Regions from separate parts of the Pedobacter sp. Leaf132 genome, predicted to be linked through region 2. Evidence: riboswitches for the same ligand, from Rfam matches in the RefSeq annotation. Region 2 holds a riboswitch; the other holds the start of a gene.
What was found. A riboswitch is a leader RNA that binds a small molecule or an ion and turns the genes downstream of it on or off. The one in region 2 is predicted to bind cobalamin.
Positions count from the first base shown of each region.

Region 1 (9,266 bases), on a different contig from region 2:
CTCTAATTCTACTAAAATAGAATGTGCTAAATTGGGTTTGGCCGCCAAAACCTGCCTCCTACGCTCATTATAAAAATCCTGCACCAGTATAGGATTTCGTTCCCAGGCTTCGGGCGTAGCAACATCATAAACATTATGTCCTTCCCATAATCCATCCGAATCGCGAAAGGTTTTTAAGCCGCTCTCTGCACTAATACCAGCACCAGTTAATACTACCAATTTCATCATTAACAATTAACTTTTATTTCCGAATAATTGATGAATTTCTTCGCGATTCTATCATCAGCTGAAAAAATTTCGGGATGAAACATGCAAGATAATGCTTCAATACCTTCAACTAAGGTACCAATACTCGGTTGAGTAAACATATCGAAATCAGCAATATATACTTGGTTGTTTTTAACAGCTTCGAGGTTATCCCATCCAGGTTTAGATGTAAGTAAAGTCATTTCTTCGGCACTTCGAATAACATCAAAACCACAAGGTGCAATTACCAGAACCTCAGGATTGTATTTTAAAATTTTATCCCATTGGGTAACAATAGAATCTCCGGCAGGGTTTGAAAGCATATCTACACCACCTGCAGCAGCAATCTGGAAAGGAATCCAATGTCCGCAGTTGTAAATAGGTTCAATCCATTCCATTAACATTACACGTTTTAAAGGAGCTCGGTTTGCCCTTAACTTATCTAATATAGAATCGGTTTTTACTTGTAAACCAGCCAAATATTTTAGAGCAACCTCTTCTTTACCAATAGCTTTGGCAATTGTTAAAGCGCATTCAAAAACATCCTGTAAATTATTTGGAGATAGTGGAACAAGCTTAGGTTGCTTGCTTAGTTTCATCACTGCAGTTTCAGTACAAACGGTATCAATATTACACACTTCGCAAATATCTTGTGTGAAAACAATATCAGGCGAAATGCGCTCCAAAAGTTCATCATCTACCCAATACAAACTTTTTCCTTGTGCTTTTGAGGCTGAAAAAATCCTATCAATTTCCATGCTCGAATAATTCTTTCCTTCTAAAATACAGCGTACAATTTTAGGCATATCGGCTGCTTCTTTAGGGCATTCGAAAGTAACGCCATGCAGATATTCCTGCAACCCCATGTCGTAAATCATTTTGGTTGCAGCGGGAAGGAAAGAGACAACTTTCATATATGGTAAAAGGTTAAATGAATGACGGAGGCTGATTTAGTTGCTATTATTGCTCAATGTTAAAGAAAAAAATCCTCTTTAGAAATTAATCAAAAGAGGATTTTCAATAGCCATGTAATGAATTATTATGCTTTTTGTGTTTGCAATTTTAAAACAGGATATTTTGATTTTAGAATTTCAAACGCTCCGAATAAAATCGCCCCATAAATAATAGTTCCTTCTAAAAATCTTATCTCAAAAGGAATAGCTCTTTCCAAGCAAAGCCAAAAGCCTGCTATATCTTGTGTATAAGCTGGGTTTTTGTACCAAATGGGAAAATCGGTAACAATCCAATGAATTAAAACAATTACAAATGTTGATGTTAGCAAATTTACTACATTGATATTTTTTAATAAAATTCTGCCAACCAAAACCATCAAGGCAAAAGCTAAATATACCCAATACCAGCCCTCATACAAAAAGCCATTACTGTATTTACTAAATATGGTTGTGGCTAAAACGAAATCGCTTAAAAATAAACTTAACAAAGGGAAGGCAAAAGCTTTCAAATTATCTTTAAAATAAGCTCCGCCAAATAATGCTACAGCGCCTATTGAAGAGAAGTTTGCAAATTTTAATTCATCAGAGTTAAAAGTTACCAGTAAACGGAAGGCCGTTATTGCTAAAATCATTAACAGTAAAATTGCCGTACGTGGATTAAATTTTAAATGAGCCATATTATTTATTAAGTATTTTATATAAAATATCGGAATTAAACCTAAGATCTTTTTGCAAAGTTAATTTTTTATTAGCGGATATTAAAACTAACGCCTGTATTAAAATTGAAACCCATAGTGTTATAACCAATAATTTCATTGTATTTTTCGTTCAGGATGTTTTTTGCATCAAAGAAAATCTTAACACGCTTGTTTGCCAAGGCATATTCTGCATAGGCGTTTAGTAATTTGTAAGCAGGCAAAGTATCTACAGTATAGCTAGAAAAGTTACCATCAGTACGTTTACCAAAATAACGATAGTTAGCACTAACATATAAATTGCTTGTAGCTTGTAAGCCTGCATTTATACCGAAAGTATGTTTAGGTCTGCGGAATAAATAATCAGCAATTGCATTATCAACAAAATTAAACTCATTTCCTTCAACATAACCGTAGTAACCGCTAACATTAAATCTACCAAATTTTACCGCTGGTTCAACTTCAAATCCCTTTGTTTTTTGGCTCACCTGATTAATGTATCCTGCCGGATAAGCATAAATAATTGCATCTGATAAATCGCGTTTGTAACCTGCAACTCTCAGGCTAAATTTATCATCAGCAAAGCTGAAATTTACACCTGCTTCGTAATTTTGAGATTTCTCGGGCTTCAAATTTAAGTTAGCACCAAATTGACCGAACAACATATTTAATGTTGGAATTTTAAAGGCTGTAGATACCGTACCAAATAATTTAATTTCTTTTATGATATTAATTGTTGGCGTTACAGAGTAAGTATAGTTTTCGCCATATTGCTCGTGTTTATTATAACGCCCACCAACTTCTAAATTAAATATGCTTAAATCATGCAAAAATAATGATGTATAAGCAGCAAAAATATTTGTGTTCGGACTTGCTGTGCCAGCTTTAAGTTTCATACTTCTGTTATCCAAACCAACCAATAAATCAACTTTACTTCCTAATTTTTGATTGTAGAATAAATCAATTATATTAATTTTACCTTGAGTAAAGCTAGGGAAACTGCTGTGCGCATCGTTCGATGTACTTTCGTAACTATAGTTTAAATTAATTTTACCTGTTCCAAATTCATATTTAGCATTTGTACCAACGGCAACATTTTTTAAAATTGAATAATTACCGGCATCTACAAAAGAGCCACCATCAAAACTATAATTACCATAATAATACCTAACAAAAGGATTTACAGTAAAATTTTTATCCAGTTCAATCCCGAAGTTTGCATTTAAAGCACCAGTTCTAAAGCCATCTTTATCAAATTCTGTATTGTTACCTATTGGATTAGCTGCCTCAGAAATGCCGTTTGTTTTATGCTGAGTGTAATTAATGTTATAATTAAATCCCTCAACAGCACCATTTAAACCAATAGTTCCTTTGTAAGTTTCGTAGCTGCCTGCTGTTGCAACACCATAAATTGTATTTCCTTTTGGTCCGCCCTTTTTGGTAATGATGTTGATTACACCAGCAACCGCATCAGAACCGTAAATTGTAGATTGACCGCCTCGTAAAATCTCTATATGGTCAATTTGGTCGATAGATATTAATCGTAAATCAAATGCTCCACCATTTCCAGATGGGTCATTTTGAACAATACCATCAATTAATACAACTGCGTAAGCACTTCCGGCACCACGAAAAAATACAGATTTATTTAAACCAGGATTGCTACTGGAACCTGCAACGATAATTCCGGCTTGTTCGCTAATTAATTCCGGTAACGATTTACCGTGACTGCGTTCTAAAGTTTCTTTAGAAATGATAGTTACAACTTTACCAGTTTGCGATTGCTTCTGGTCGTTTTTAGTTGCCTTGATAACAACATCATCAAGTTTTAAACTGTCTTGTGCTTTAGCAAATTGGCTAAAGCTTAATTGTGCAAACCCCAGGCCTGCAGCAATTAAAATTCTTTTTTTGTTCATTTGATTGTGAGTTTTGCCCACAGCCAACAGATTAGGAAAGGAAATGAAAATACGTGTAACGTTAAGTACCTCAATCCTAGCTTCAATCCCCGAAAGCTATGAAATTAATCGCTAAAGGCAGGTCTTCTGACTTACTCCCGGTGATTTCTACCTTCCCGTTTAATTAAAAACAGTGGCTTTAGATTGAATTACCGTTATAGAGCTTACAGCTGCGGGACAGTTGCAGAATTTCACTGCATTCCCTTTTAATTCCGGGTGTAAAGCCGGAAACCAAAAGCGCTGCAAAAGTAATAAAATAATGTTGGTTGTAAAATGGATGATGGAAAATGGCATTTGAAATACAAAACGTTAACTTTAAGATTCAAATACCTAACATGAAATCAATTTTCACTTCACTCCTACTATTTGCATGTTTTTCAGCTATGGCACAAAAAATAGATACCACATATCTCGAAAACTTAATGAAAACCAAGCCCGAACTTTTTAGTGGTGTTTTAACACATCCTGATAAAAATCAAATTCAGGTTTTATACACGCAAATTAATCGGGACGCCAACAACAAACCCAGCTTTAAAAGTTTTAGTTATAACCTTGATGCACACCGTTACTTTTATCCTGCAAGTACAGTAAAGTTAGCAGCCGTGATTTTTGCTTTGGAAAAAGTAAATAGATTAAAAATTACCGGTTTAACAGCTAAAAGCGTAATGATAACAGATAGTGCTTTTAAAAAACAAACCAAAGTTACTAAAGATACCTCAGCACAAAATGGTTTACCAAGCATTGAGCATTACATTAAAAAGATTTTGCTAACCAGCGATAACGATGCATTTAATAGGCTTTTCGAATTTATTGGAAGAGCCGAAATAAATAAAAAGCTAAGAAAGAATGGACTGGCTAATAGCAGAATATTAAACCGTTTGGCCGTTGGCGATGCCGGCGAAACATCTAAGCACACCAATCCGGTTAAATTTTATAATGGAAATAAATTAATCTACAGCCAGTCGGCACAGTACGACGAAAAAGAATATAATTTAAACTTAACCAATACGGTGATGGGTAAAGGTTATTTAGACAGTGCCGATAAATTAATAAACAAGCCATTTAGTTTAGAGAATAAAAATGCTTTTGCAATTGAGGACCAACAACAACTGATGAAAAAGTTAATGTTTCCAGAAGTTTTTCCAGTAAAAGAACGATATAATTTAACTGCAGAGGATTATAAATTGATTTATACTTACATGAGCAAAATGCCAAACGAGAGTGATTTTCCAAAATATGATGCAAAGGAATTTTGGCCAACTTATGCTAAAATGCTTTACTATGGGCGTGAGCTAAAAATCCAACCGGATGAAAACATAAGAATTTTTAATAAGTATGGAGATAGCTACGGTTTTATCATTGATAATTCATATTTCATAGATTTTAAAAATGGCATTGAATTTTTACTAACAGCAGTTGTTCAAAGTAATGAAAATGGCATTTACAATGATAATAAATATGAATACGAAACCGTATGCTTTCCTTTTATGAAAAACTTAGGCAGAACTATTTATGAAGCTGAATTAATCAGAAAGAAGAATAACAAGCCTAATCTTTCAAAATATAAGATGGATTACAAATAGTTTTTAATTTGAAACTGATTTTATAACTTTAAATAAAATCATCTCCTATAGATAATTGGTATTATTTATTTAAAAATTAGAAATGGGAAAATTTGTAATCAGTAAAAGAAAAAATGGCGAATTTCAGTTTAATTTAAACGCCGGTAATGGACAAACGATTTTAAGCAGTGAAGGCTATGTAACAAAAGCCAACTGCGAAAATGGAATCGAATCTGTAAGAAAAAACTCACAGGATGATTCTAAGTTTGAGAAAAAAACATCCACGAACGACAAAGCTTATTTCAACCTTAAAGCTACTAACGGGCAAATTATTGGTTCGAGCCAAATGTACGAAAGTGAAGCTTCTAGAGATAATGGCATCGCATCGGTAAAAAGTAATGCACCTGATGCATCAATTGATGACCAAACGCTTTAACAAAAAAAAAGTCCTGATTTGCATCAGGACTTTTTTAAAATATGATTATCGCCGAAGCGAAAATTTCTATTTTACTGCATCAATTACAGCTTTGAAAGCTTCAGGGTGATTCATTGCTAAATCAGCTAATACTTTACGGTTTAAACCGATTTCTTTCGAAGCAAGTTTACCAATTAATTGAGAGTAAGAAATACCGTGCTGACGAGCACCTGCATTAATACGTTGGATCCATAATCCGCGGAATTCTCTTTTCTTAACTTTACGGTCACGGTATGCATATTGCAAACCTTTTTCTACTGTGTTTTTAGCAACAGTATAAACCTTACTTCTTGCTCCCCAATAACCTTTTGCAAGGTTAAGGATTTTTTTTCTTCTTCTTCTCGAAGCTACTGCGTTTACCGAACGTGGCATGTTGTTGTTGTTTTTTGGTAAGCGGCGTCCTAATTTAAAGGAACTTTAATGCCTGATACCTGGTGAATTAATAAATTACTTTCCGATACAAAGCATACGTTTAACGTTACCAGTATCTGCTGCTGTTACCATGCTAGCATTTCCAAGTGCACGTTTACGTTTAGTACTCATCTTTGTTAAGATGTGACTTTTGTATGCGTTGTTTCTTTTGATTTTACCTGTTCCAGTAAGCGAAAAACGCTTTTTAGCACTGGAATTGGTTTTCATTTTTGGCATAACCTGTTTTTTAATTTATAAACCTATTTTTATTTTTTTGCTACTTTAGGCGCAACTGTTAGGAACATACGTTTACCTTCTAACTTCGGTAATAACTCTACTTTTCCTACATCTTCCAAAGCCTGAGCAAATTTTAGTAATAAAATTTCTCCCTGCTCTTTGTAAACAATTGCTCTACCTTTAAAATGCACATAAGCTCTAACTTTCTCACCGTTCTCTAAAAAGCTGATGGCATGTTTTAATTTAAACTGGAAATCGTGGTCGTTTGTATTAGGACCGAAACGAATCTCCTTAATAACAGTTTGTTTAGCATTAGATTTAATTTCCTTTTGCTTTTTCTTCTGCTCGTAAACGAATTTGCTGTAATCTATAATTCTACAAACCGGAGGTACAGCATTCGGAGAAATTTCTACCAAATCTAATTCCAGTTCATCAGCAAGTGCCAAAGCTTTAGCCAAAGGATAAATCCCCGGTTCAACATTATCGCCTGCTAAACGCACTTCAGGCGATTTAATAAACTGATTAATGTTATGTTCTGCTTCTTTTTTCTTAAAAGGCGGACGTGGTCCCCTGTTAAATCCTGGTCTTCCTAATGCCAAATTTGTATAATATTAATTTTAATTTAAACTGTTATTTCTTTTAATAATAAGCCGCTGAACTCCTCCAACGTCATTTCACCTAAATCTCCCTCGCCATGTTTTCTGATTGAAATTTTACCTTCAGCCATTTCTTTCTCACCAATGATGAGCATGTAAGGGATTTTTTTAACCTCCGCATCGCGGATTTTGCGACCGATTTTCTCATCTCGAAAGTCAATCAGCCCGCGAATATCGGAATTATTTAATTCATCTAAAACTTTTTTTGCATATTCTTCATATTTTTCTGAAATAGGAAGAATAATATATTGCTCCGGACTTAACCATAAAGGGAAGTTTCCGGCACAATGTTCAATCAAAACTGCAATAAAACGTTCTAGTGAACCAAATGGTGCACGGTGTATCATTACTGGTCTGTGTTTCTGATTATCGCTACCAGTGTATTCTAATTCAAAACGCTCAGGAAGGTTATAATCAACCTGAATTGTACCTAACTGCCACTTTCTGCCTAAAGCATCTTTAACCATAAAATCCAGCTTCGGGCCATAGAAGGCAGCCTCACCATATTCAATTACAGTATTTAAGCCTTTTTCTGCAGCAGCCTCGATAATAGCATTTTCAGAAAGCTTCCAATTTTCATCAGAGCCAATGTATTTAGCTTTATTATCAGGATCTCTTAACGAAATTTGAGCGGTATAGTTTTCAAAACCTAAAGATTTAAATACATAAAGCACCAAATCAATAACTTTCTTAAACTCATCTTTTACTTGTTCCGGCATACAGAATAAGTGTGCATCATCCTGAGTAAAGCCACGTACACGAGTTAAACCATGTAATTCGCCACTTTGTTCGTAACGATATACTGTTCCAAATTCGGCAAAACGAACCGGAAGATCTTTGTATGAACGTGGTTTTGTTTTATAAATTTCACAGTGATGCGGGCAGTTCATCGGCTTTAAGAAAAACTCCTCTCCTTCTTGAGGCGTTTTTATTGGCTGAAATGAATCTTTACCATATTTTTCCCAGTGACCAGAAGTTACATACAGGTTTTTATGGCCAATATGTGGCGTAACTACTTGTTCATATCCAGCTTTTGCCTGCGCTTTAGTTAAAAAGTTTACCAAACGCTCACGCAAAGCTGTTCCTTTAGGTAACCATAAAGGTAAACCCATTCCAACTTTCTCTGAGAAAGCAAATAGCTCAAGCTCTTTTCCCAGCTTGCGGTGATCGCGTTTTTTAGCTTCCTCAATCATTGCAAGATATTCGGTAAGCTCGCTTGCTTTTGGAAAAGTTACACCGTAAATACGTGTTAATTGTTTTTTAGTTTCATCACCTCTCCAGTATGCACCTGCAACATTCATCAGTTTTACTGCTTTAACAAAACTAGTATTTGGAATGTGCGGACCGCGACATAAATCGGTAAAAGCTCCCTGAGAATAGAAAGTTATTTTTCCATCCTCCAAACCATCAATTAAATCAAGTTTGTATTCATCGCCCTTTTCTGTAAAATATTTAATTGCATCAGCTTTGCTTACACTTTCGCGTTTGAAAGTTTCTTTTTGCTTAGCCAATTCAATCATTTTTGTTTCAATGGCTTTGAAATCATCCGAAGAAAATTCCTTGTCACCAAAATCTACATCGTAATAAAAACCAGTTTCAATTGCCGGGCCTATACCGAATTTTGTACCAGGATATAGCGCCTCTAAAGCTTCGGCCATTAAGTGTGCCGATGAATGCCAAAAAGTAGTTTTGCCTTCAGCATCATTCCAGGTTAGTAATTTTACAGAAGAATCTGCTTCAATTGGACGTGTTGAATCCCAAACTTCGCCATTAACTTCTGCAGCTAAAACGTTTCTTGCTAAACCTTCGGAAATTGACAATGCAATTTGATGAGCAGAAGTGCCCTTTTCATACTGACGAACGGAGCCGTCAGGTAAAGTAATATTAATCATCTACAACTATGATTTTGCCCCTCATCACGCTGGAATATTGGAACGGTTTACAAATAATTTTATTTCTAAATCACATACAAAGTGATTTTATTTGCTGCAAAGATGCTGTTTTTTGCGTTAAAATGCAAGTTTTGATTAATACTAATTGATTTCATGAATAAAATTACAAGTCAATTATCTATTA
Region 1 covers NZ_CAKLBO010000002.1:416,500-425,765, forward strand. Annotated here, with positions in the region: gene LUA86_RS05620 (Sir2 family NAD-dependent protein deacetylase) at 1-228, opposite strand, end outside; gene LUA86_RS05625 (ABC transporter substrate-binding protein) at 228-1,160, opposite strand; gene LUA86_RS05630 (DUF6580 family putative transport protein) at 1,286-1,876, opposite strand; gene LUA86_RS05635 (TonB-dependent siderophore receptor) at 1,948-3,810, opposite strand; cobalamin riboswitch at 3,909-4,100, opposite strand; gene LUA86_RS05640 (serine hydrolase) at 4,233-5,432, shown strand; gene LUA86_RS05645 (YegP family protein) at 5,515-5,847, shown strand; gene rplT (50S ribosomal protein L20) at 5,914-6,258, opposite strand; gene rpmI (50S ribosomal protein L35) at 6,334-6,534, opposite strand; gene infC (translation initiation factor IF-3) at 6,564-7,133, opposite strand; gene thrS (threonine--tRNA ligase) at 7,157-9,082, opposite strand.
Region 1: it holds a riboswitch for cobalamin, as region 2 does, so the genes downstream of both, LUA86_RS05635 (TonB-dependent siderophore receptor) here and LUA86_RS09120 (putative oxygenase MesX) in region 2, are expected to answer to the same signal.

Region 2 (9,266 bases):
ACACACGCTGATTTTATCGGCAATACTATGCTTTTCATTGCCTTTTGCAGATGGCCTAGTGCGTAACAATTGGTTCTGGTCGACTTTCAATGACGGTAAATTCGATATCCTCTTTATAGATTTGTTGTTCACGATTCTTGGAATACTATCGGTAGTTATTTTATTTAAGATGCAGCAGCATGAAAAATTCAAGGCGATAAATAGATGATGTCGTGGTTAGTTGATAAATGGTCATCGAAAGGATAGGGGTTTAATCCTAGTAATTCACAGAAGATAGTAATTTTTTTCTTTTTTCTTAAAGAAGATTTTAGTTGAATAGGCTTGACTGCTTAACTCTTTACTTTTGCTAATTTTCACATTTTCTAAGTTAAGATTTTGTCTAGAATAGCTTTCTTATATTTTAAATGATAAGCCTAGTATTTTAGTTTCTTTGTCTGCAACTCAAATTAGTCCATGATTTTAATAAAATTTTGTTTTCCCCTTTCCATCATTGATTAATAAATCCATCGAAGCAATGATAATGCTCGTTGAAAGGTTAAAGCAGAATAGCAATTTGTAAATTTAACTTATAGAAATATGGAGGTGTAGAGTTAGTATAAATTTTTAGGCATTTGGGATAATAATTTACCTCTTCACAAGTCTGTTTTATAGTTTCGTTACTAGCTTCTTAACTCATAAAGGATGACTTTTTATTTAAATGATAATCGCCTAGCTCATGTAGCTAGGAGAGGTATGCTATACATGTTGGTATTAGCCCTATTTACCACTTCAAAACTACTGGGGCAGGAAAGTAAAAATATTGCAGACCTTGACTTTTTATATCGTCAAATTCAGCACCTTCCTTCATATAAAGCTCAGCTTAAGGGTAAAAAATCTTACCAAAGCCTTTATCAAGAGATTAGGAAAGATTTGAGCTCTTCGGATGAGTTCGAAGTTTATCAGAAATTGCTGCTTTTGATTCACCCGATCAATGATAATCACTTGGGTTTTTGGAGAAAACCCGATCCCACTACCGAATTTAAACCCCGCGTAATTGCATTAGATACAACCGAGACTACGGCTAAATTTAGCCTTATTTCTGACAATAGTATTGAGGGGATCTATCTAAGAATTGATGGAAGTAAACATGCTTTACTTCAGTTTAAAACTAATTTTTATTATCTCCAGAATTTTAAAACAGGGATAATAGAAGCGATTATAAATCGTACTGCATTTGGAAGCTATGATGCTATACTATTCATAGGTTTACCAGTTCCATATGTCCTAAACAGGAATTTCAGAATTAAAAATGGCAAGTTAGGCAACTTAAATTTCTATAAAGTAAATCATAAGCTTACAAATCCGTTACTATTAGGACAGCGGAAATTCGAGTACAGGAAAATTAAGCCAGAAATAAGCTATTTAAGACTAAGTAGTTTTAGTGCTAGCAATGATAACTTCAGGATAGCAAAAGCTTTTTATGATAGCATACGAACGGAAATTACGACTCCATACCTAGTCGTCGATTTGAGAAACAATCTGGGTGGTGGATACAGAACTTCTAAACAATTTTTGACGCTATTGAAAAAATACCGCGGCACGATCTTTCTATTACAAAACAGCAATACAGTCAGTAATGCGGAACAGTTCCTTATTGACCTTAGAAGCAAAAAAAAGTTAATGACACTTGGTGAGACAACCCGTGGAACGATAACTTATGGAAGTAATTATGGAAACACCGTTACTCTGCCAAGTGGTCGTTTTATCTTTTACCCGACTGACATGAGGGGGAGGGCAAAGGATTTAGTATTTGAAAGTATAGGTATTGAACCAGATGTATTTCTGGGTAACGTTTCGGATGATTGGATAGAGCAGACGCTAAAATATGTAAACAATAGAAATATGAACTATTAGGTTATTCACTTTAGTACGGCAAAACGTCACTTAAATTCCCAACAGACACTATATCCCAATCCACTATTTCAAAGGCTCAATATCTTTATTTTCAAGGTGAGCGATGCGAGAAAGTTTTCTTGATATTATAGCAACATTCTCCTTTAATTCCTCCATAGAACAATGGTTCAGTACGCAAGGGATAGGTAGACCCTTAACCTCTTCTATAAATTCAAATTTATAGGCCGGTCGCTGTACCATATCAAAATTGCCCAATAAATTATGAAAAGATATCTCTAGCCAGATTTTTATCATTGCCAATGCAAACCTGCCATAGGTGATTTCTTTACCATCGGGGCACCCGTAGACTGACATCGATGAGGAAATGATTATCTATAACCACACCTCTTCTGGTAAAAGAGTCCTAATAACAAAAGGAGCCGCTTCAAGCGACTCCTTTTGTTATTGTATCTCGATATGTCTGGAAGCGGCCTTTGCCTCTTCTTTTTTTGGGATATTTAGATTCAGGACGCCATCTGTGTAGACAGCCTGTATCTTTTCAACATCTGAGCTCTCAGGAAGGGTGAATAACCTGGTAAAGGAAGAATAACCAAATTCCTTACGGTTATAGTTTCTACCCTCCATATTGTTTTCACTTTTCTGCTCACTTGAAATCTTCAGCGTGTTCCTTTCCACAGATACCGTAAAATCCTCTTTTTTTAGCCCCGGAGCGGCCAGCTCGATATGATAGGCTGCATCCGATTCCGAAATGTTGGCTGCGGGAACGTTGCTGATACGGCGGTCACTGAAAAATGTGTCTCCTAAAATCGATTCGAACATGTCATTGAATCCTGGTAATAATGCACTGTTCTTTTTTTCTGGATTAAATTTAACCAATGTCATAGTTTTTTCTCCTTTTAATGGTTTAATAATAAATGGACTATTAATCAATTAATTTTCTTTTAAACCTTCGTACCGAAGGTTATGCTCATAATTAATCAAGTGTTGTGCCAAAGCATCTTAACCTGCACCGTTCAGATTCTAACATGAAATATTTTCATTTTTTCTGAAAAATTTTCAGTTGCTACTGAAAAAATTTCACGCTATAGCGAAAGCTGGAAGGGGTCCAATGTATTGCGCCAGTACAAAAATCGCAATCCTCAATCCCACCAAAATGAACTAATCACAGCATATTTTCTTCCTTTGCAACATTCAATACCTAAACGGAATGATCAGGAACACTCTTTTAAAGTGTCGAATTGCCAAATCTGGCTACATCGTTGTTGCCTAATGACTGGATGGCGGATGTAAATAAGTTTTTTTGCGATGCAGTTCTTATACCTCGAGGTGAATTTCAATAGCAAAACAAATACTCCCGCACAACGGCTTGAAAAATTAATCTAGTTGTCTCTGTTCCTTTAGATCTATAATCGCAACACATTTAATAATTTCATTCAAAATTCATTTCCGGTGTGATGGGATCAAAAGGTTTTGGTTTTTCCAGCACCTCACTTATGGCATTTTTTTTCAAGGATTATATGTTAGATAAGTATTAAAAAAGCTACTTACGATATACACTGATTGCAGGTCTTTACACCAGGAAGGGGGCGTTAACCTTGCAATTTTTTTTTGTTTTCGTGCAACGTTGCAAAGCGTTCGAGCGTCTTTGCATTAAACCTGAACCTTAAACCAATTGAAAATGAAACACGTTATTCTATGCTTGCTCTTTTTTACACTAACAACTTCATTCGCCCAAAAGAAGCTTAAAGTTATCAAGGCAACTTCAACAGCTGTTGATATTAAAGATGATAACTATCCCATCACAAAGAACGCCTGGACAGTCATGCCTAAAGAAAAATTAGATGTATACACCACTTCAGCGAAAAAAGTAACTTTCTACACCGATCAGGAATCTATATCATTCAATGTTGATCCGAAGGTTGGTGAATATGATTTTATTATACTGGTCAACAGAACTGATACAGCAAGAACACAGGTGAAATATGATGTAGAGGCGCCAAGCAGGAGACCAGTTGCCTACCTGGATACACTTCAAAAAGCTGGAAAATATAATCTTTCTGATAGACGTGAAGTCCCGGTGTTCACCTATCAATCTATGGATAACCCTAACCTGGTGCGCATCGATTGAATCTCAAATTGGATTCGGTTGCAGGTAAAGGAAATGAGCTTTCTAAAATTTTCAATCTGATGCATTGGGTGCATAATCTCATTAGGCATGATGGGAGCAGCGACAACCCGACCCTTAAAAATGCAATTGAACTGGTTAAGGTATGCAGGGAGCAAAATCGTGGAGTTAACTGCCGCATGCTCGCCACGGTACTCAACGAGTGTTACCTTGCCTTAGGCATCACTTCCAGATACATCACCTGCATGCCAAGGGAAACGAACTTTGATGATTGCCATGTGATTAATATGGTATACAGTAAGGACCTTAGCAAATGGATCTGGATTGATCCCACTTTTGATTCGTATGTTATGGATGAGAAAGGCACCTTGCTAGGTATAAAGGAAGTAAGGGAACGATTGATAAAGGGGCAGCCGCTGGTTTTAAACGCGGACGCGAACTGGAACCGTACTGCGCTACAATCAAAGGAATATTACCTGCAGACCTACATGGCCAAGAATCTATACCGACTTGAAACGCCCGTGATTAGCCAGTATGATACCGAAACCTGGACCAGGGGAAAAGAAGTGTCCTATGTAGAGCTTTTGCCATTGGATGGTATTGTCCAAGGGCCGCAAAAAAGAGAATCAAGCAATCCAAAAACGGGCGTGAAGTTTATTCATTTTAAAACTAATAATCCTGAACTGTTCTGGACGACACCAAAATAATGTGTGATAAGAAGTTTAGAGATACTAGATTTAGGTATGCCAATAAAGGCATTGAAACGCCTGTATACCGACTGGCGTATCCTTTTTTTTTTGTTCAAAAACTTGAATCTATATTAATTGAAAGATTAGGGGGCAATAATGTAGGGTGAACTCGCTGGGGTCGAAAAACGATTAAGGAAGCTTATGGCCTGTAGGTTTCTTTCAGGAGAACACTACAATAGTCCTATAAACGATATGCTGAAAAATATCTCTTTAGTTCTTCGGGCTGGTCAATCAAGCCGGTCCTTCTGATTACTTAAATATTGATATATTCTAGTATAAGTATTTAAATATGGAATAATATTTATTAAGATGAAAGAGTAAGCGCCAGCAACATGTCACAGCAGTTATTAATGTACTTAAAGATTTGGTGAAGAGAAGCAGGTTTCCATCACTCCTGACTTCTGAGAATACTAAAAACTGATGTTGTGGTTATTCTTGATCTCGGCCATCACGAATGTGCTATGTGTACTGCCTATACTTTCAACCGATCCTAACTTATTAAATACAAAATCCTGGTAATGCTTCATGTCGCGGGCGAACACTTTCAGAAAAAAATCATAATCCCCAGAAATATTATAACATTCTACAACCTCCTCGATCTTGAGAATATCCTCCACAAAGCTGTGGCCCACTTTTCTGTCATGCTGCTTGAGTCTGATGTTGCAAAACACGGTAAAACCCTGGTTGAACATTCCGGGGTCAAGCAGCGCGATATATCTCTTGATATAACCACTGTTTTCCAGGCGTTTTATGCGTTGCACAACTGGTGATGCCGTCAAATTTACCATACCAGCGAGTACTTTAATGGTTTGACTGGAGTCAGTACTAAGTGCTTTTAATAATTTCAGGTCTATCTCATCTAAGGCTTCCATAGTATAAATTACTTTTTAGGTTTATAAAAATACATATAAAAAGTGAAAAAAGTCAATAATTTGGCAATTTATAGTGATTTTTGTTAAACTAATAATTTTTCCTTCCTGTAAATACTGTTTATGTATCTTTGTGTAGGGTTTTAAACTATTAGTTCTTTGCTTTTTTCGGCGATTGCGAAAGGTTTTATTTTGCGGTAAATGAATAGCGAGTCGTGTGCAAATCACGGGTTGTTTCGCAACTGTAATTAAAGCTAAAGGATTTTACCGATTATGCTCATTACGCAGACGAGAGGGCAGGTGAAGTCCGTTTCAAGTCAGAATACCTGCCTTTGCCTAACTGACAATACGTCCGCGTAAACAGGTTATTGGTTAGAGTGCATCGCTTAAAGGTGCAAGCCCTCAGAGGTTTTCGTGAGCCTGCGTGTGTACTTCTGGTCCATATACCTTTTCTTGCTCTGAATAATCAGGAAATTTTAATGATTATTCATGAGTTAAAAGGTTAAAAGCAGGCTACCAAATTCTTTGTCCATAGCGCTTAGGTGGACAGCGTACGCTATTGCTTTGCTCTCCGAGTTTCCCTCGGTGAAAAGCAATGGTTTAAGTAAGGATGATAAAAGGAACTGATACTATCAAATGATATAAAAACAAAAAACTAGGAATAAATGGAAAATTTACAGGATACCCAGGGTAATGATTTTGTTTTCTCGCTAAAGCGAACATGTTTAGACGAAAACTATTACCCCTCCGATCAGACCCGTCTTACAACCAACTTTGCAAACCTGGCCAGAGGAACAAACCGATGGCAGAACTTACATAATGCTCTGAATATGATTAACAATCGATTCAATTCCCTGGCCCATGTAAACAACCCGAAAGGCGATCGTTACCATGTACAACTCGAAATCCTCACCATAACAATGCGCATTGATGATCGAAAGGGCCTAAATGATCTGCCAATGATGGAGGTTTTGAAAACGAATATTTTTGACCGTAAAACTGGTCAGCAAATTGAAGGTGTTGCTGGCAATAACTTTTCTTCTTATGTGCGCGATTACGATTTTAGTGTTTTATTAACCGAACACAACAAAGATAAACCTATTTTTACTGTCCCTGAAAATTTTGGAGACCTACACGATAAACTTTACAAGTGTTTTGTCAATTCCCAAACTTATAAAGATCACTTTAAAACTTCTCCCATTATTTGTTTAAGTGTATCGGGCAATAAATCCTACACCCGCACGGAATATCATAATGCTGTTTTGGGTTTTGAATACCTGCAGGATCAGTATTCTCTTACCGATGAATATTTCTCTAAAATGGGTTTAAAAGTTCGTTATTTCATGCCTCCGAACGCGGTGGCCCCGATGGCTTTTTATCACTCCGGGGATTTACTTTGCGATTATACGGACTTTGGGCTAATCAGCTCAATCAGTACGATGGAGACTTTCCAGAAAATTTACCGACCAGAAATTTACAATGCAAATTCGGCTGCCGGCAAAATCTTCAAGCCTAGTCTTAAAAACGAAGATTATTCACTGACCCGAGTGGAATATGACCGCCTGGAGCGCAGCCGGTTAGCTGTTGAACAGGGTAAATATGCGGAACAGCATTTCATCAAACCTTATCAGAATGTTCTTGAGCAATGGTCTGCTAATTTTACACTTTAATTGATCGCACACATTAAAATTATCGTATGACCAATAAATTAGTATTGCCCACCTCAATTGTTGGGAGTTTACCCAAGCCTGCCTGGCTTGCAGCACCAGAAAAACTATGGTCACCATGGAAACTGGAAGACCTTCAGTTGCTTGAAGGGAAACAGGATGCCCTGCGCATTACTCTGCAGGAACAGGACCTGGGCGGATTGGATATCGTATGTGATGGTGAGCAGACACGTCAGCATTTTGTCACCACTTTTATCGAGCATCTTAGCGGTGTGGATTTTGAGAACCGTAAAACGGTGCGCATCCGTGACCGTTATGATGCGAGCGTTCCCAGGGTTGTGGGGAATGTTGCCCGTAAAAAATCAGTTTTTGTGGAGGATGCAAAGTTTTTACGTAGCCAGACTAATAAACCAATTAAATGGGCACTTCCGGGACCTTTGACCATGGTCGATACTTTGTTCGATAGTCATTACAAGAGTCGTGAAAAATTAGCATGGGAATTCGCCAAAGCACTTAATCAAGAGGCAAAGGAATTGCAGGATGCAGGAGTAGAAATCATCCAGTTTGATGAGCCTGCATACAACGTATTTTTCGATTAAGTAAAGGATTGGGGAATAGCTGCGCTGGAAAGGGCCATAGAAGGCTTACACTGCCAGACTGCGGTACATATCTGCTATGGTTATGGAATATAGGCTAATAATGACTGGAAAAAAACATTGGGGTCAGAATGGCGTCAATACGAAGAAGTCTTTCCGAGAATTCAAAAATCTAAAATTGACATAGTATCCATAGAATGCCACAATTCGAATGTACCTTTAGATTTAATGGAACTGGTTCGGGGCAAAAAAATGATGGTTGGTGCAATTGATGTGGCGAATAACAATGTCGAAACCCCTCAAGAGGTTGCTAATACGCTGCGCAACGCCCTCGAGTTTGTAGATATTGAAAATCTCTACCCAAGCACAAACTGTGGTATGGCTCCTTTATCCCGAGAGCTTGCCAGAGCTAAGTTAAGCGCCCTAAGCGGGGGAGCAGAAATTATACGCAAAGAATTTGGTTGTAGTGCTAATAAAATGATAAAAAAAAATTGAAAAAGGTATCAGCAATATAAAGAAAGCTGGTTTCGGCCATTTCCTATTCATGATTGGCATTCTAACTTTTCCAGACTACTTTTCCCCAGGCCGGGCATGGTCAAAGTGCCCGTTTAAATCGTTCAGCTAGCAAACTCAATTGTTTCATTGTCTCTTTTTTTTGGACGGAGATTTGGGTGTGGATGAATTAAATACGAGGCTGGCTGTTTAGACAATGCAAATTGATGTTTAAACGAGAGGCGCTTTGTTTTTGGCTCACCCCGTTAGTATTCCGCCTGGCTGTTCGCAGGCGATGGTTCTTAAGTGCTTTGGTTGTTTATATTTAGATCAGGGACTTTCTGAATTCCAAAGGCGAAATATCAGTTTTGGCTTTAAATAATTTACTAAAGGATTGAGAGTGTTCAAACCCCAAAGCATAAGCAATTTCGCTCACTGAAAGTTCGGTGGTTGAGAGTTTTTCTTTGGCTTTCTCTATTAGCTTTTCGTGAATGTATTGCTGGGTGGTCTGTCCGGTTAAATTTTTCAAAAGGCTGCGCATGTAGTATTGAGACATATTGAACTGCTCTGATAGAAGCTGAACATTCGGCAAACCTTGTTCTTTAAGGTTGCGGCTTTCAAAATAATTTTTAAACAGAATTTCCAGTTTTTCCAGAAATAGATGATGCGCTTTGTGACGGGTTAGAAACTGCCGCTGGTAAAATCTTTCAGCGTAATTCAATAGCGTTTCCAACTGGGAAATAATAATATTCTGACTGAATTTATCAATATTGGTCTGATACTCCTGCCTGATGTTATCAGTGATTTGCTGGATTATTGTTTCTTCGTCTTGGGATAAAAATAGTGCTTCGTTGACAGAATAATCAAAAAATTCA
Region 2 covers NZ_CAKLBO010000003.1:415,375-424,640, forward strand. Annotated here, with positions in the region: gene LUA86_RS09085 (PepSY domain-containing protein) at 1-208, shown strand, start outside; gene LUA86_RS09090 (S41 family peptidase) at 682-1,893, shown strand; gene LUA86_RS09095 (hypothetical protein) at 1,957-2,247, opposite strand; gene LUA86_RS09100 (Hsp20/alpha crystallin family protein) at 2,335-2,823, opposite strand; gene LUA86_RS09105 (hypothetical protein) at 3,572-4,021, shown strand; gene LUA86_RS09110 (transglutaminase-like domain-containing protein) at 4,018-4,725, shown strand; gene LUA86_RS09115 (Lrp/AsnC family transcriptional regulator) at 5,178-5,639, opposite strand; cobalamin riboswitch at 5,802-5,985, shown strand; gene LUA86_RS09120 (putative oxygenase MesX) at 6,302-7,306, shown strand; gene LUA86_RS09125 (hypothetical protein) at 7,333-7,902, shown strand; gene LUA86_RS09130 (hypothetical protein) at 8,020-8,394, shown strand; gene LUA86_RS09135 (helix-turn-helix domain-containing protein) at 8,717-9,266, opposite strand, start outside.